Regions from separate parts of the Pararhizobium qamdonense genome, predicted to be linked through region 2. Evidence: riboswitches for the same ligand, from Rfam matches in the RefSeq annotation. Region 2 holds a riboswitch; each other region holds the start of a gene.
The links. Region 2 has a riboswitch for cobalamin ahead of bluB (5,6-dimethylbenzimidazole synthase). Riboswitches for the same ligand answer to the same signal wherever they lie in the genome.

Region 1 (4,515 bases), on a different replicon from region 2:
ATCGAAGCGCATGGGCATGGCAAGGTGCAATTGGCACCGTCCTCGTCGCTTTTGCACGTGCCGATCGATCTGACGCTTGAAACGGCGCTTGATCCGGAACTCAGGTCCTGGCTTGCGTTCGCCAATCAGAAACTCGATGAGCTGGCCTTGCTGGCAAAGGCATTCGATGCCGGTAGCGCGCAGGCGGAGACGGTGTTTGCCACATCGATCGCGGCGGCCAGCGCGCGCCTGACATCGGTGAAAGTGCATGATCCGCTCGTTGCAGGCCGGTTGAAGCAGGTCGATGCCACGATGCTGAAGCGCACGTCGCCATTTGCAAAACGTCAGCGGTTGCAGCAGCAGCGATTGCGCTTGCCGCTGTTTCCGACGACGACGATCGGTTCGTTCCCGCAGACGGCGGAGGTGCGCAAGGCCCGCTCGAAACATGCAAAGGGCGAGCTTTCCTATGTCGATTACCAGGCGTTTCTTGAGCACGAGACCGCGCAGGCGATCCGCTGGCAGGAGGAGATCGGCCTCGACGTTCTGGTGCATGGTGAATTCGAGCGAAACGACATGGTGCAGTATTTCGGCGAACAGCTTTCCGGCTTTGCTTTCACCCAGCATGCCTGGGTGCAGAGCTACGGCTCGCGCTATGTCCGCCCGCCGATCATCTATGGCGATGTCTCGCGTCCGAACCCGATGACCGTTGCCTGGTGGAAATATGCGCAGGCGCTGACGGCAAAGACCGTCAAGGGCATGCTGACCGGACCGGTGACGATCCTTAACTGGTCGTTCGTCCGCGACGATCTTCCGCGCAGCACCGTCTGCAAGCAGATTGCGCTGGCCATCCGCGACGAGGTTCATGACCTTGCCGAGGCGGGCGCGGCGATGATCCAGATCGACGAGGCGGCCTTGCGCGAAGGACTGCCGCTGCGACGGGCGGACTGGAAAGCCTATCTCGACTGGGCGGTCGAAAGCTTCCACCTTTGCTCGACCGGCGTTTCCGACGAGACGCAGATCCATACGCATATGTGCTACTCGGAGTTCAACGACATCATGCCGGCAATCGCCGCCATGGATGCCGACGTGATTTCCATCGAGACGTCGCGGTCGAAGATGGAACTTCTGTCGGCCTTCACCGGCCGTGGCTACCCGAACGAAATCGGGCCGGGTGTCTACGATATCCACTCGCCGCGGGTACCCGCTGTCGAGGAAATGGTCGAGCTTCTGGACAAGGCGAGCGAGGGACTGGTCGCAGGACAGATCTGGGTCAATCCGGATTGCGGCCTGAAGACGCGCAAATGGGAAGAGGTCAAGCCGGCGCTGGTCAACATGGTTGCCGCAGCCATCCGGCTGCGTGCCAGCCTGGAGCGGGGCCGCGCGGTCAATTCATGACGCCAGCCGCAAAACAACAGACGGCGCCGGGAGATTTCCCGGCGCAGTCCCGCCTCATCGATCTCCGGCATTAATTCCCCATTATCCACAACGCAGCAAAAATAATGTGGCGCAGGCCCTGAATCCGGCGTCTACACATTGACGTCATTTTCCCGTCGTATACTATATCTAGTGTTCAACGGTCCTCCGAATCGAAGGGTGAGGAGGCTAAGAGGGAATACGGTGCGCCAGGGCTTTCAAGCTCCGGCAAAGCCGAAGCTGCCCCCGCAACTGTCAGCGGCGAGCGTCTGTTTCATTTCAAGTCACTGAAGCATCAGGCTTCGGGAAGGCGGAATGGACGCAACGACCCGTAAGCCAGGAGACCTGCCATTGAGCGAAAACGTCCACGGGCGGGGTGCCCGGAAGGTCGCGTGATATGTGGCGGAATGAGTCCGCTTTGTGCTCGCGTTCGTCCGATGCCCGCCAAACAAGGCTTCGGGGTGAAGGCATGTCAGTCAATCGAATTCGCAGACCAACAGACGCGGAATCGCGATCGGCGGCGCAGGCCTAACCCCTCGCAAATATCGGAAATGAACAACAGCGATCGGACCCGCGTGCAGCGGCTCGGAGCCTTTCGCCTGCCGGCAACATCACAGACCCACGATCACAAGACCCACGAGGACCATCATGGATATCACCGTTTACAGCAAGCCTTCCTGCGTCCAGTGCACCGCGACCTATCGCGCGCTCGATCGCAAAGGCATCGACTATCAGGTCGTCGATATTTCCAAGGACGAGTACGCCTTCGCAAAGGTGATCGGCCTCGGTTACCAGCAGGTGCCGGTGGTGATCGCGGGGCAGGATCATTGGGCTGGGTTCCGGCCGGACAAGATCAGCGCGCTTTCTTGAGTACGGCCTGAGCGTGGCCTGAACACGAATGGACAAGCGATGGGCCTGATCGTCTATTATTCCAGCCTATCGGAAAACACCCATCGCTTTGTCGCCAAGCTGAATTTGAAATCCATCCGCATTCCCGTCAGCAACGGCGTGGAAACGCCGGATGTGCGCGAACCCTTCGTTCTCATCCTGCCAACCTATTGCGGCGATGACGGCAAGGGCGCGGTTCCAAAGCAGGTGATCCGCTTTCTCAACGATGCGGACAACCGGTCCCTCATCCGGGGCGTGATCGCCGCCGGTAACAGCAATTTCGGCGAGACATTCGGTCTCGCGGGCAATGTCATCTCGGAAAAATGCCGGGTGCCGTACCTCTACAGGTTCGAGCTTCTGGGTACGGACGAGGACGTCGCCAATGTCATCAATGGATTGGAACGATTTTGGACGTCTCAGAGACTTTGACGCGGAGCGCAAAACCGCTCAACACTTTGGCTCATTCCGCTGGCGAACGCCCCTTGAAGGCGACGGAAACCGCGATTGATTACCACGCGCTGAACGCGATGCTGAACCTTTATGACGATGAAGGAAAGATCCAGCTCGACAAGGACCGGCTGGCTGCCAAGCAATATTTCCTGCAGCACGTCAACCAGAACACCGTGTTCTTCCATAACTTGCGGGAAAAGCTCGATTACCTGGTGACCGAGGGCTATTACGAGCGCGAGGTTCTCGACCAGTATTCGTTCAATTTCGTGCGCGACCTCTACGATCACGCCTATGCCAAGAAGTTCCGCTTCCCGACCTTTCTCGGTGCCTTCAAGTATTACACCAGCTACACGCTGAAAACCTTTGATGGAAAACGCTATCTCGAGCGGTACGAAGACCGCATCTGCATGGTGGCGCTGGCGCTGGCGCAAGGGAATGAAGCGACGGCCCGCGACATGGTTGACGAGATCATTTCCGGCCGCTTCCAGCCGGCGACGCCGACCTTCCTGAATGCCGGCAAGAAGCAGCGCGGCGAGCTCGTTTCGTGCTTCCTATTGCGCGTTGAGGACAATATGGAATCGATTGCCCGCGGCATCAATTCGGCGCTGCAGCTGTCGAAGCGCGGCGGCGGCGTCGCCCTGTCGCTCACCAATATCCGCGAGGCGGGTGCGCCGATCAAGCAGATCGAGAACCAGTCGTCGGGTATCATTCCGGTGATGAAGCTCCTCGAAGACAGCTTCTCCTATGCCAACCAGCTTGGCGCACGCCAGGGGGCAGGGGCCGTCTATCTGAACGCCCATCATCCCGACATCATGCGCTTCCTCGATACGAAACGCGAAAATGCCGACGAGAAGATCCGCATCAAGACGCTCTCGCTCGGCGTCGTCGTGCCGGATATCACCTTCGAACTGGCAAAGAACAACGAGGATATGTACCTGTTTTCGCCCTATGACGTGGAGCGCGTCTACGGCGTGCCGTTCACCGAAATTTCGGTGACGGAGAAATACCGCGAGATGGCGGATGATGCCCGTATCTCCAAGAAGAAGATCAAGGCGCGCGAATTCTTCCAGGTGCTGGCCGAAATCCAGTTCGAGAGCGGCTATCCCTACATCATGTTCGAAGACACGGTGAACCGGGCAAACCCGATTGCCGGCCGCATCACCATGAGTAATCTCTGCTCGGAAATCCTGCAGGTGAGCGAGGCCAGCGACTATAATGAAGACCTGTCCTACAAGCATATGGGCAAGGACATTTCCTGCAATCTCGGTTCGCTGAACATCGCAGCCGCAATGGACAGTTCCGATTTCGGCAAGACGATCGAAACCTCGATCCGGGCGCTGACGGCCGTTTCCGACATGAGCCATATCTCGTCGGTGCCCTCGATCGAGAAAGGCAATGACGACAGCCACGCGATCGGCCTTGGCCAGATGAACCTGCATGGCTATCTCGCCCGCGAGCGCATCCATTACGGTTCCGACGAGGGCGTCGATTTCACCAACATGTATTTCTACACGGTGACCTACCATGCCATCCGGGCATCGAACCGGATCGCCGTCGAGCGGGGATCGAGCTTCAAGGGTTTTGAGGATTCGAAATACGCATCCGGCGAGTATTTCGACAAATATGCCGGACAGGAATGGGTACCGGCGACCGCGCGCGTGCTCGAACTGTTTAAGACCGCAGGTATTCACATCCCGACGCAGGAAGACTGGCTGGCGCTGAAGTCCGCCGTCATGGCGACCGGCCTCTATAACCAGAACCTCCAGGCTGTCCCGCCGACGGGAT
Region 2 (4,515 bases):
ACGGATAGCGGTCGCGCAAGGTGCGGCGAAAGCCGATTTCGCGTTCTTCTTCGCCCCGGAACCGGCTGCTCGACAGGGTTGCCAGCACCGTCGCCGGCTGGCCGGAGAAACGTTCGCCGATCAGATAGGCGGCGGTTTCGCCCGCTGCCCTGTTGTCCGCGCCTGCATAGGCGGTGCGCGGCGCGTTGGGCAGATCGGTGACCAGTGTGACCACGGGGATACCGGATTGTTCGAGCCGCGCGACGGCGGCGCTGATCTCGGGCACATCCGGCGCTTTCAGCACCACACCATCGGTGCCGCGCAGGCGTATCCGGTCGAGCAACTGGACAATGTCGCCCGGCCGCATCATTTCGGCGAAATGGAAGCGGGAGCGGAACATCGTCGGCAGGAATGTCAGGCTTTCGCTCTCGAACGCATCGCGCACCGTGTCGGTGAACCGGTCGGGGGCTTCCATGACGATATCAATGCCAAACTTGCGTCCCTGGATTTCGACGCCCGCCTGCTGTTTTTCCAGCTCGCGGATGGCGGCGCGCACGCGCAGTTCCGTCTGTTTCCGTACGCCCGGACGTTCGTTGAGGACGCGATCGACCGTGGCAGCGCTCAATCCGGCCTGAAACGCGATGTCCTTGACCAGAAACTCGTGCGCCATCGCGGCTCCGTTCTGATGGTTTTTTGATGGGTTTCTGCTCTATATCAGCTTTTGTCCCCGCGTATAGTGCTGGCAACGACAGAGATCCGGTGGGAGGAAAACGGGATGAAGACCGACAATAATATCAAGCAGCGCGCCGACCGCGTCTGGCTGACGGAGGCCAGCTGCGATCTGGAGGATTTCCGGACCGAGGTGGAGCGGACGGTGTCGCTTGCCGACTATCCGCATGCCGAGCGCGCCGAGAAGAACGTTCTGATCTACAATGGCGCCAGCGTGCTGAAGGCGGCCGCCACCCCCGACGGGCGCCGGGCAGTGCTGGCTGAGATCTGCGAGGCCTTCGCGACCGGGCCGGGCGTCATCGTCTTGAAGCAAGCTTTCGAGGACACGGACGTGATCGATGCGGCCAGCGGCATTTTCGACGATATTATCAACGAACAGCACCGCACCAATAGCGGTGGCGGCGATCATTTTGCCAAGCCGGGGGCCAATGACCGCATTTGGAATTCGCTGGAAAAGCATTGCCTGCGTGCGCCAGAGAATTTTGCCGCCTACTACGGCAATGCGCTGATCGCCTTGGTCAGCGAGGCCTGGCTTGGGCCGAGCTACCAAATGACCGCGCAGGTCAACCGGGTCAATCCGGGCGGTGCGGCGCAATCGGCGCACCGGGATTACCATCTCGGTTTTCAGTCCTCCGCAGTGATCGAGCAGTTTCCGGCACATGTCCACCGGCTGTCGCCAGTCCTGACGCTGCAGGGCGCCGTTGCCCATTGCGACATGCCGCTGGAAAGCGGACCAACCTTGTTCCTGCCGTTCAGCCAGACCTATGTGCCCGGCTATCTGGCGCTGAAACGTCCGGAGTTCCGCGCGTATTTCGATGAGCACCATGTTCAACTGCCCTTGGAAAAGGGTGATCTGGTATTCTTCAATCCGGCGCTGTTTCACGCCGCAGGCACCAACCGCTCCGAGGGCATCAAGCGGGTGGCGAACCTCCTGCAGGTTTCCTCCGCCTTTGGCCGGGCGATGGAGACGGTCAACCGGGAGCGCATGAGCGGCGTTCTTTATCCTGCCTTGAAGGCAATGCTTGCGGACGGCCGGCTGTCCGCAGCGCAAGCGGCGTGCGCCATTGCCTCCTGCGCCGAGGGCTATTCCTTCCCGACCAATCTCGACCGCGATCCGCCGGTCGGCGGGCTTGCGCCGAAGACGCAGGCGCAGTTGATGCATGAGGCGCTGTCAAGCAACTGGGAGGAGGCTCAGTTTACGGCCGCACTTGCGGCGCAGTCGGAGAAGAAGCTCAGTTAGCGCCACCACATCTTGCAATTTGAACTCCTGCCCGGATGCCGGGCGGGAGTTTTTTGACATCAGCGACATCGAAACGGAGGAAATAGGATGAGCAATGACCATGGCCGTCTGGACGGCAAGATCGCGATCGTGACCGGGGGGACGCAAGGGCTGGGGGCGACGATCGCGACGCTGTTTGCCGAGCGCGGTGCGGCTGGCATCGTCATCTGCGGCCGCAATGCCGTGAAGGGCGAGGCCAAGGCCGAAGAGATCGGCAAGGCGACCGGTACCAAGGTCGTCTACGTGCAGGCCGATCTCGAACAGGTGGAGGATGCGCGCAAGGTTGTGGCTGCCTGCGACAGTGCGTTTGGCCGCGTCGATGCGCTGGTCAATGCGGCGGCGATCACCGATCGCGGCACGATCCTCGATACAAGCCCGGACCTGTTCGACCGGATGTTTGCTGTCAATGTGCGCGCGCCGTTCTTCCTGATGCAGGAGGCGATCAACGTGATGCGCCGGGAAAAGATCGAGGGCACCATCGTCAATATCGGCTCGATGTCGGCCAAGGCCGGCCAGCCGTTCATCGCAGCCTATTGCGCCTCCAAGGGCGCCTTGGAAACGCTGACCAAGAACACCGCCTATGCCGTGTTGCGCAACCGGATCCGCGTCAATGGCCTCAATATCGGCTGGATGGCCTCTGAAGGCGAGGATCGCATCCAGCGGGAATATCATGGCGCGGCCAGCGACTGGCTGGACAAGGCTGCGGCAAGCCAGCCGTTTGGCCGTCTGGTCGATCCGGCCGAGGTGGCGCGGGCCTGCGCCTATCTGTCATCTGGTGAATCCGGCCTGATGACCGGCTCGGTGATCTGCTTTGACCAGTCGATCTGGGGTGCCTATGACGGCTCGCCGCATCCGGTTGCCGCCATCTGACGGGATCAGGGTGGGCCGTCTTGCATTTGGCGGCCCGCCATGCCCATATCGGTCTTGCTCAGGTGCCCGCGCAAGCGGGAGAATCGGGAAGCCGGTGAAAATCCGGGACGTGCCCAACGCTGTGATGGGGACGGTTTTGTATTTCATGAATGTCTGAATCATTTCAGCGTTCTGCCACTGGATCTTCAAGCGATCCGGGAAGGTTGCAAAGCCGGTTGATCCGCAGTCAGAAGACCGGCCTGACGAGATAGACCAGCCCCGCGCGGACGGCGGGAGGTTTCGCATTGTTGGGGATCAAACGATGGAAACTGAACCGCAAGACCGCCTTGTGAAGGCGGATGCTTTTTCACAGGACGAGCGCGCCGCCGTCTACCGCGCCATCGAAACCCGCCGCGACGTGCGCGACCAGTTCCTGCCGCAGCCTTTGCCGGATGAGGTGATCGCGCGGCTGCTGGCCGCTGCCCATAGCGCACCATCCGTCGGCTTCATGCAGCCCTGGAACTTCATCGTGGTGCGCGACGAGGGCCGCCGCGAACGGGTGTTCGACGCTTTCCAGCGGGCCAACGAGGAAGCGGCGCTGATGTTTGAGGGTGCGGCGCGTGACACATACCGGTCGTTGAAGCTCGAAGGCATCCGCAAGGCGCCGGTCAGCATCTGCGTGACCTGTGATCCATCCCGGGCAGGAAAGGTGGTTCTGGGGCGCACGCACAATCCGCGCATGGATGCGTTTTCGACCGTCTGCGCCGTCCAGAACCTATGGCTGGCTGCGCGGGCGGAAGGTGTTGGGGTCGGCTGGGTCAGCATCTTCCACGAGCGCGATATCAAGGACGTGCTCGGCATTCCCGATTCCATCGAGATCATCGCCTGGCTGTGCCTCGGCTATGTCGATACGCTTTACGCCGAGCCGGAACTGGCCGTCAAAGGCTGGCGCCAGCGGTTGCCGCTCGAGGATCTGGTGTTTCAGGACGCCTGGGGCGTCACACGCAGCACCTGATCAGTTGGTCTGCTGCTGCTGGTAGCCGGGGCCGGCGGGATGCCTGAGGTCGATCGAGGTTTCCTGCGATGGCAGGAAGCTGGGGCCGACGACGCGGACCTTGTTGTCCTGCGGATTGTAGGGCCGATCCGCAACGGTGTTTTTCACCTGCGTTGCCTCAGTGTCCTGCGTCTTCTTGGTGGCGCGCAGATCGACGACGCCCTTGCCGTTGTCGGGCGTGCTCTGCTGGATGGCGGTTTGACCCAGCGGACGGCAGCCGCACTGGCCGTTCTGGCTGCGGTCGCGGGTCTTGTAGGCAAATGCCGAGGGCAGGTCGGCATAGGGCTCGCCGGTGGCGGCCGACACCATCTGGTCGGTCTCTTCGGTCGTCAGCGCGTGATAATACAGCGCCGTCTCTGCGCCCGGGCACCGCTGCCGGCAGGTTTCCGCATCGCGCTGGAAATCGGCGGGTGAGGCATCGGACGAAATCGGGAAGAACGAGCCGTCGCAGGTGCGCACGCAGAGCGTCCTAAAGCTGCCGGTGGCGCCGGGGCCGAAGTTGTCATGCGGCGTGGTGAAATCGGTATCGCTGCCGCGCATGTCATCGTAACCGTCGCTGATCGGCGGCAGGCCGTTTAGGATATTGCGGTGGGCTTCCGGCTCTTCAATGGCGGCTTCCAGAACA
Region 3 (4,515 bases), 1.1 Mb from region 2:
CCGATGATCTTGCGAAGCTCGGCATTGCGGGCGCCGAGCAAAAGCACGTTCTTCAGCGCTTCCTTGGGGTCGCGGGTGCGAAACAGCAGCCCGTTGTCATGCACGGCGCGATTGACGGTCAGCTTGCCGGCCTCGGCATCCATCTCGGTTGCGACGGCGAAATACATCCGCGAATAGCCGAGCTTGATCTTCTCGAAGAAATGCTGGTCGTCGCCGATATCGGAGAAGAAATTGGCGATATAGAACGACCAGCGCACATCCTCGAACTTGGCAAACCGGGTTCTGGCGGCGGTGACATGGCAATAGCCGAGATGCGGGCTATCGGCGAGCGTGCGGTGAAACAGCAGTTTCGGAAAGCGGATCGAACGATGGAAACCGTTGATCCGGTCATGCGTGACCGTGCCGGCAGCCTCGAGCTTCTTGCCGGTGCGCACAGCCACTTCCTGATGGGTGAGGTAACGTTTTTCGGCCGCGCTCCATTGCTGATGGTTCCGGTTGATCCGCCCGGTGCGCAGGAATTCGGTATAGATCGCCGCCTTCGGCGAGGGGGCCGGCTCCTTGACCTTGGCGGCATCGAAATATCTCAAGTTTGACATCGGCCTCTACCAGACTGCGGTGGAATGCGTGGCGCGCATTGCGGGGCTAATCGCGAATGCGACGAGGTTACCCGGTTATGGTTAATGCAGTCTTTCGGCGCATCAATCTTTCGTGGCGAAACCGGCACATGGCAAGGCGCGTATGTGTGGCGGGCGATGTCGCAAAGAGGCCGTATCCTGGCCGATTGCCGAAGCGTTGTGCGGAAAACCCGGATTTTGATCCAAATCCGGCAGATCGCCTTGTTTATGCTTATAAAATAGACAGGCGAGCTTTGCCGCCGCGCAATCTGTTGCGTGTCGTCATTCTGGAATCGGATGTCGTTAATCGGCGGCTGTTTTCGTGGGCGTGAGGATTAGATGAAGACACTCAAGGTGCCGCCTTTATAGGGAGGGCGGAGAATTGGGAAGCCGGTCGAAATCCGGCGCTGCCCCCGCAACGGTGGTGGAGCGAAACCTCGGCAAAAGGCCACTGGAGAAATCCGGGAAGGCGCCGGGATCGTCCGCAAGGACAGCTCCAGAGCCCGGAAACCAGCCTTGTGATGAAATTGATATCTGGGTTGCGGCGGGCAGCCGGAAGGAGAACCACTATATCCACGCGCTCTCCCGGCGCGGCGGCGGTTCCTTTCCTGCCTGCGGCAACCTTCAAAAGAACGTTGGCGAGCACAAGGGAAATGACCATGGATCTCCGCAGTGAAGTCCTCCGCAAATTGACGAACCGCCGGGACACCCACAGTCTCGAACAGGCCTTCTATACCGATCCGGATCTCTACAGGCTCGATATGGAGGAGATCTGGTACAAGGACTGGCTGTTCATCGGCCATGACTGCGAAATCCCGAAATCCGGCAATTATGTCACCGTGCAGGTCGGCGAATACCCTGTTGTCATCGTCCGCGACCGTACGGGCACCGTGCGCGCGCTCCACAATTCCTGCCGCCACCGCGGCTCGCGCGTCTGCGCCGGTGCCAAGGGTTCGTCCGCCAAGCTTGTCTGTCCCTATCACCAGTGGACCTATGAGCTGGACGGCAAGCTTCTGTTTGCCCGCCAGATGGGCGAGGATTTCGACAAGAACCAGCACGGCCTGAAGCCGATCCATTGCGAAACCATCGGCGGCTACATCTTCATCTGCCTGGCTGACGAGGCGATGGATTTCCAGCCGGTGCGCGACATGGTCTCGTCCTATCTGACGCCGCACAATCTGAAGGATACCAAGGTCGCCTTCGAAAGCACGATCATCGAAAAGGGCAACTGGAAGCTCGTCTGGGAAAACAACCGCGAATGCTATCATTGCGCGGCAAACCACCCCGAGCTTTGCCGCACCTATCCGGAAGCCCCGACCGCCACCGGCGTGCAGGGTGCCAAGGATGATCCGGTCATCGCCGCCCATTGGGCCCATTGCGAAGCCTCCGGCCTGCCGAGCGAATTCAAGATCGATCACACCGGCCAGTTCCGCGTTGCCCGCATGCCGCTGATCGAAGGCGCCGAAAGCTACACCATGTCCGGCAAACGCGCCGTCAAGCGCCAGCTGTCTGATGATGTCAATCAGAGCCAGATCGGCACGCTGCTCCTGTTCCATTATCCAAGCACCTGGAACCATGTGCTGGCCGACCACGCCATCACTTTCCGCGTCCTGCCGCTTGGCCCCGAACTCACCCAGGTCACCACCAAATGGCTGGTGCACAAGGATGCCGTCGAAGGCGTTGACTATACGATCGACGAACTGACGCATGTCTGGACCGAGACCAACGACCAGGACCGCCAGATCGTCGAGGAAAACGCGTTCGGCATCCGCTCGCCCGCCTATCAGCCCGGCCCCTATTCGCCGGAGCATGAAGGCGGCGTGATGCAGTTCGTCGAGTGGTACACCAACTTCATGGCCGAGCGCCTGAAGGGCAAGTCCATCTCCACCCCTCTGGTCCGGGTCGCCTGACATGACGATTGCTTCATCCTTCCGGCACTTCGACGAGTTGCAGCCGTTCAACGACCGCCAGCAACTGCTGGAATGCATTTCCGTCACCGCCGAAGGGCCGGATGTGATGACGTTCGGCTTCAAGGCCGACAAGGACAGCTGGTTCCGCTATCTGCCGGGCCAGTTCGTCACGCTTGAACTGCCGGTAGCGCCGGATGATCCGGTGATGCGCACCTACACGCTGTCCTCGACCCCGTCACGGCCGTTTTCCATCGCCGTGACCGTCAAGGCCCAGGCATCCAGCATCGGCACGCGCTGGATGTTTGAAAACCTGAAGCCGGGCATGAAGCTGAAGGCATTCGGCCCGCTCGGCGATTTCTCCTTCGTGCGCCATCCCGGCGAAAAATACCTGTTCATCTCGGCGGGTTCCGGCATCACGCCGATGATGTCGATGACCCGCTGGATGGCCGATTGCGCTCCGCAGACGGACGTTTCGTTCCTGTCTTGCGCCCGCCAGCCCGACGATCTGCTGTTCCGCGACGAGCTGGAAAACATCTCTCGCAACATGCCCAATCTCAATCTCGGCTTCATCGTCGAGACGCATGCGCCGCGCCACAGCTGGCACGGGCTGCGTGGCCGCATCGAGACATCGAAGCTGGCGCTCTTGGCGCCGGATTTCCGCGAGCGCACCGTGTTCTGCTGCGGCCCCGAACCGTTCATGCGCGGCGTCAAATCCATGCTGGAAAGCGTCGGTTTCGACATGAACCGCTATCACGAGGAAAGCTTTCAGCCGGCTAATGCGCCGGATCCGGCAGAGCTTGCCATCCGCGCCGGTGCCGGCGAAGCGGATGCGACGGCGGTTGCCACCATCACCTTCACCATGGCCGGCAAGGAGGCCAAGTGTCAGCCCGGCCAGACCATCCTGCAGACGGCGCGTTCCGCCGGCGTGCGCATCGGCGCCGCCTGCGAGGGCGGGTTGTGTGGCACCTGTCGGGTGATGAAGATTTCCGGGGAAGTCGATATGAACCACAATGGCGGCATCCTCGACGACGAAATCGACGAAGGCTACATCCTGGCCTGCTGTTCCCGCCCGATCGGAGACGTGCAGATCGAGGCGTAATGGCCTCTTTTTTGGGGGCAAAAGCCCCTCATCCGCCCTGTCGGGCACCTTCTCCCCGCTCGCGGGGAGAAGGGACCTGCGGCAACCTCTGTCGTCCCCTCTCCCCGCAAGCGGGGAGAGGGCCAGGGTGAGGGGCGACGGCAACCGGGATAGGGATATGTCGGGCCGGGTTCACTACATCAGGATTCCGGCACAGCCGCAGGTGCACCAGCGCTTGAGCGGCAGGCGGCAAACACGTCAAGCGCTGGATTGTAGACCTTGGTGACAACGTCCATCATGCCCAGAACGGTATGAAACAGATTGTCGTGCGAGGTGGGCGTGTCGGCGCGGGCCTTGAGGCAGGCGCGATCAAGGCCTGTCAGCTGGGCATACTGTTCGGAGAACCAGGCGATGAACGGCACATGGGTCTGCTCGACAGGGGCGAACATGTAGGGCGCGCCATGCAGGAACATTCCGTTCTCGCCAAGCGATTCGCCATGATCGGACATATAGATCATCGCCCCGTCGACCGTATCCTGGTGCTTCTTCAAAAGCTTGATGACTTCCGCGAGGTTGTGATCGGTGTAGAGGATCGAATTGTCATAGGCGTTGACGATCTCCTCGCGTGAGCAATCGGAGAGCTGCGGCGTGCGGCAATCCGGCTGGAAGCGGCGGAATTCCTCCGGATAACGCTGATAATAGGACGGGCCGTGGCTGCCGAGCTGGTGCAGCACGATAACGGTGTTTTTGGTCGTGCCGGCCAGCTTTTCATCAAGCTTGCTCAGGAAAATATCGTCCAGGCAGCCGTCCTCCTTGCAGAGCGGACTGTTTTTCTGCTTGGTCAGGCTGGCAAAGCTGATGAGATCGGCGATGCCCTTGCTGCCGGTATTGTTGTCCCACCAGTAGCCGTCAA

Region 1: linked by a shared signal. The riboswitch ahead of nrdH (glutaredoxin-like protein NrdH) and the one ahead of bluB (5,6-dimethylbenzimidazole synthase) in region 2 are both predicted to bind cobalamin.
Region 3: linked by a shared signal. The riboswitch ahead of PYR65_RS17895 (aromatic ring-hydroxylating oxygenase subunit alpha) and the one ahead of bluB (5,6-dimethylbenzimidazole synthase) in region 2 are both predicted to bind cobalamin.

What each region holds. Positions count from the first base shown of each region.
Region 1 is NZ_CP119567.1:353,156-357,670, forward strand. Features, by position in the region: gene metE (5-methyltetrahydropteroyltriglutamate--homocysteine S-methyltransferase) at 1-1,374, shown strand, start outside; cobalamin riboswitch at 1,537-1,759, shown strand; gene nrdH (glutaredoxin-like protein NrdH) at 2,041-2,262, shown strand; gene nrdI (class Ib ribonucleoside-diphosphate reductase assembly flavoprotein NrdI) at 2,302-2,709, shown strand; gene nrdE (class 1b ribonucleoside-diphosphate reductase subunit alpha) at 2,763-4,515, shown strand, end outside.
Region 2 is NZ_CP119566.1:2,509,556-2,514,070, forward strand. Features, by position in the region: gene PYR65_RS12070 (LacI family DNA-binding transcriptional regulator) at 1-649, opposite strand, end outside; gene PYR65_RS12075 (phytanoyl-CoA dioxygenase family protein) at 755-1,948, shown strand; gene PYR65_RS12080 (SDR family oxidoreductase) at 2,036-2,857, shown strand; cobalamin riboswitch at 2,902-3,114, shown strand; gene bluB (5,6-dimethylbenzimidazole synthase) at 3,159-3,851, shown strand; gene PYR65_RS12090 (DUF2865 domain-containing protein) at 3,852-4,515, opposite strand, start outside.
Region 3 is NZ_CP119566.1:3,640,213-3,644,727, reverse strand. Features, by position in the region: gene PYR65_RS17900 (DUF6656 family protein) at 1-596, opposite strand, end outside; cobalamin riboswitch at 950-1,147, shown strand; gene PYR65_RS17895 (aromatic ring-hydroxylating oxygenase subunit alpha) at 1,274-2,524, shown strand; gene PYR65_RS17890 (hybrid-cluster NAD(P)-dependent oxidoreductase) at 2,526-3,623, shown strand; gene PYR65_RS17885 (phosphoethanolamine transferase) at 3,803-4,515, opposite strand, start outside.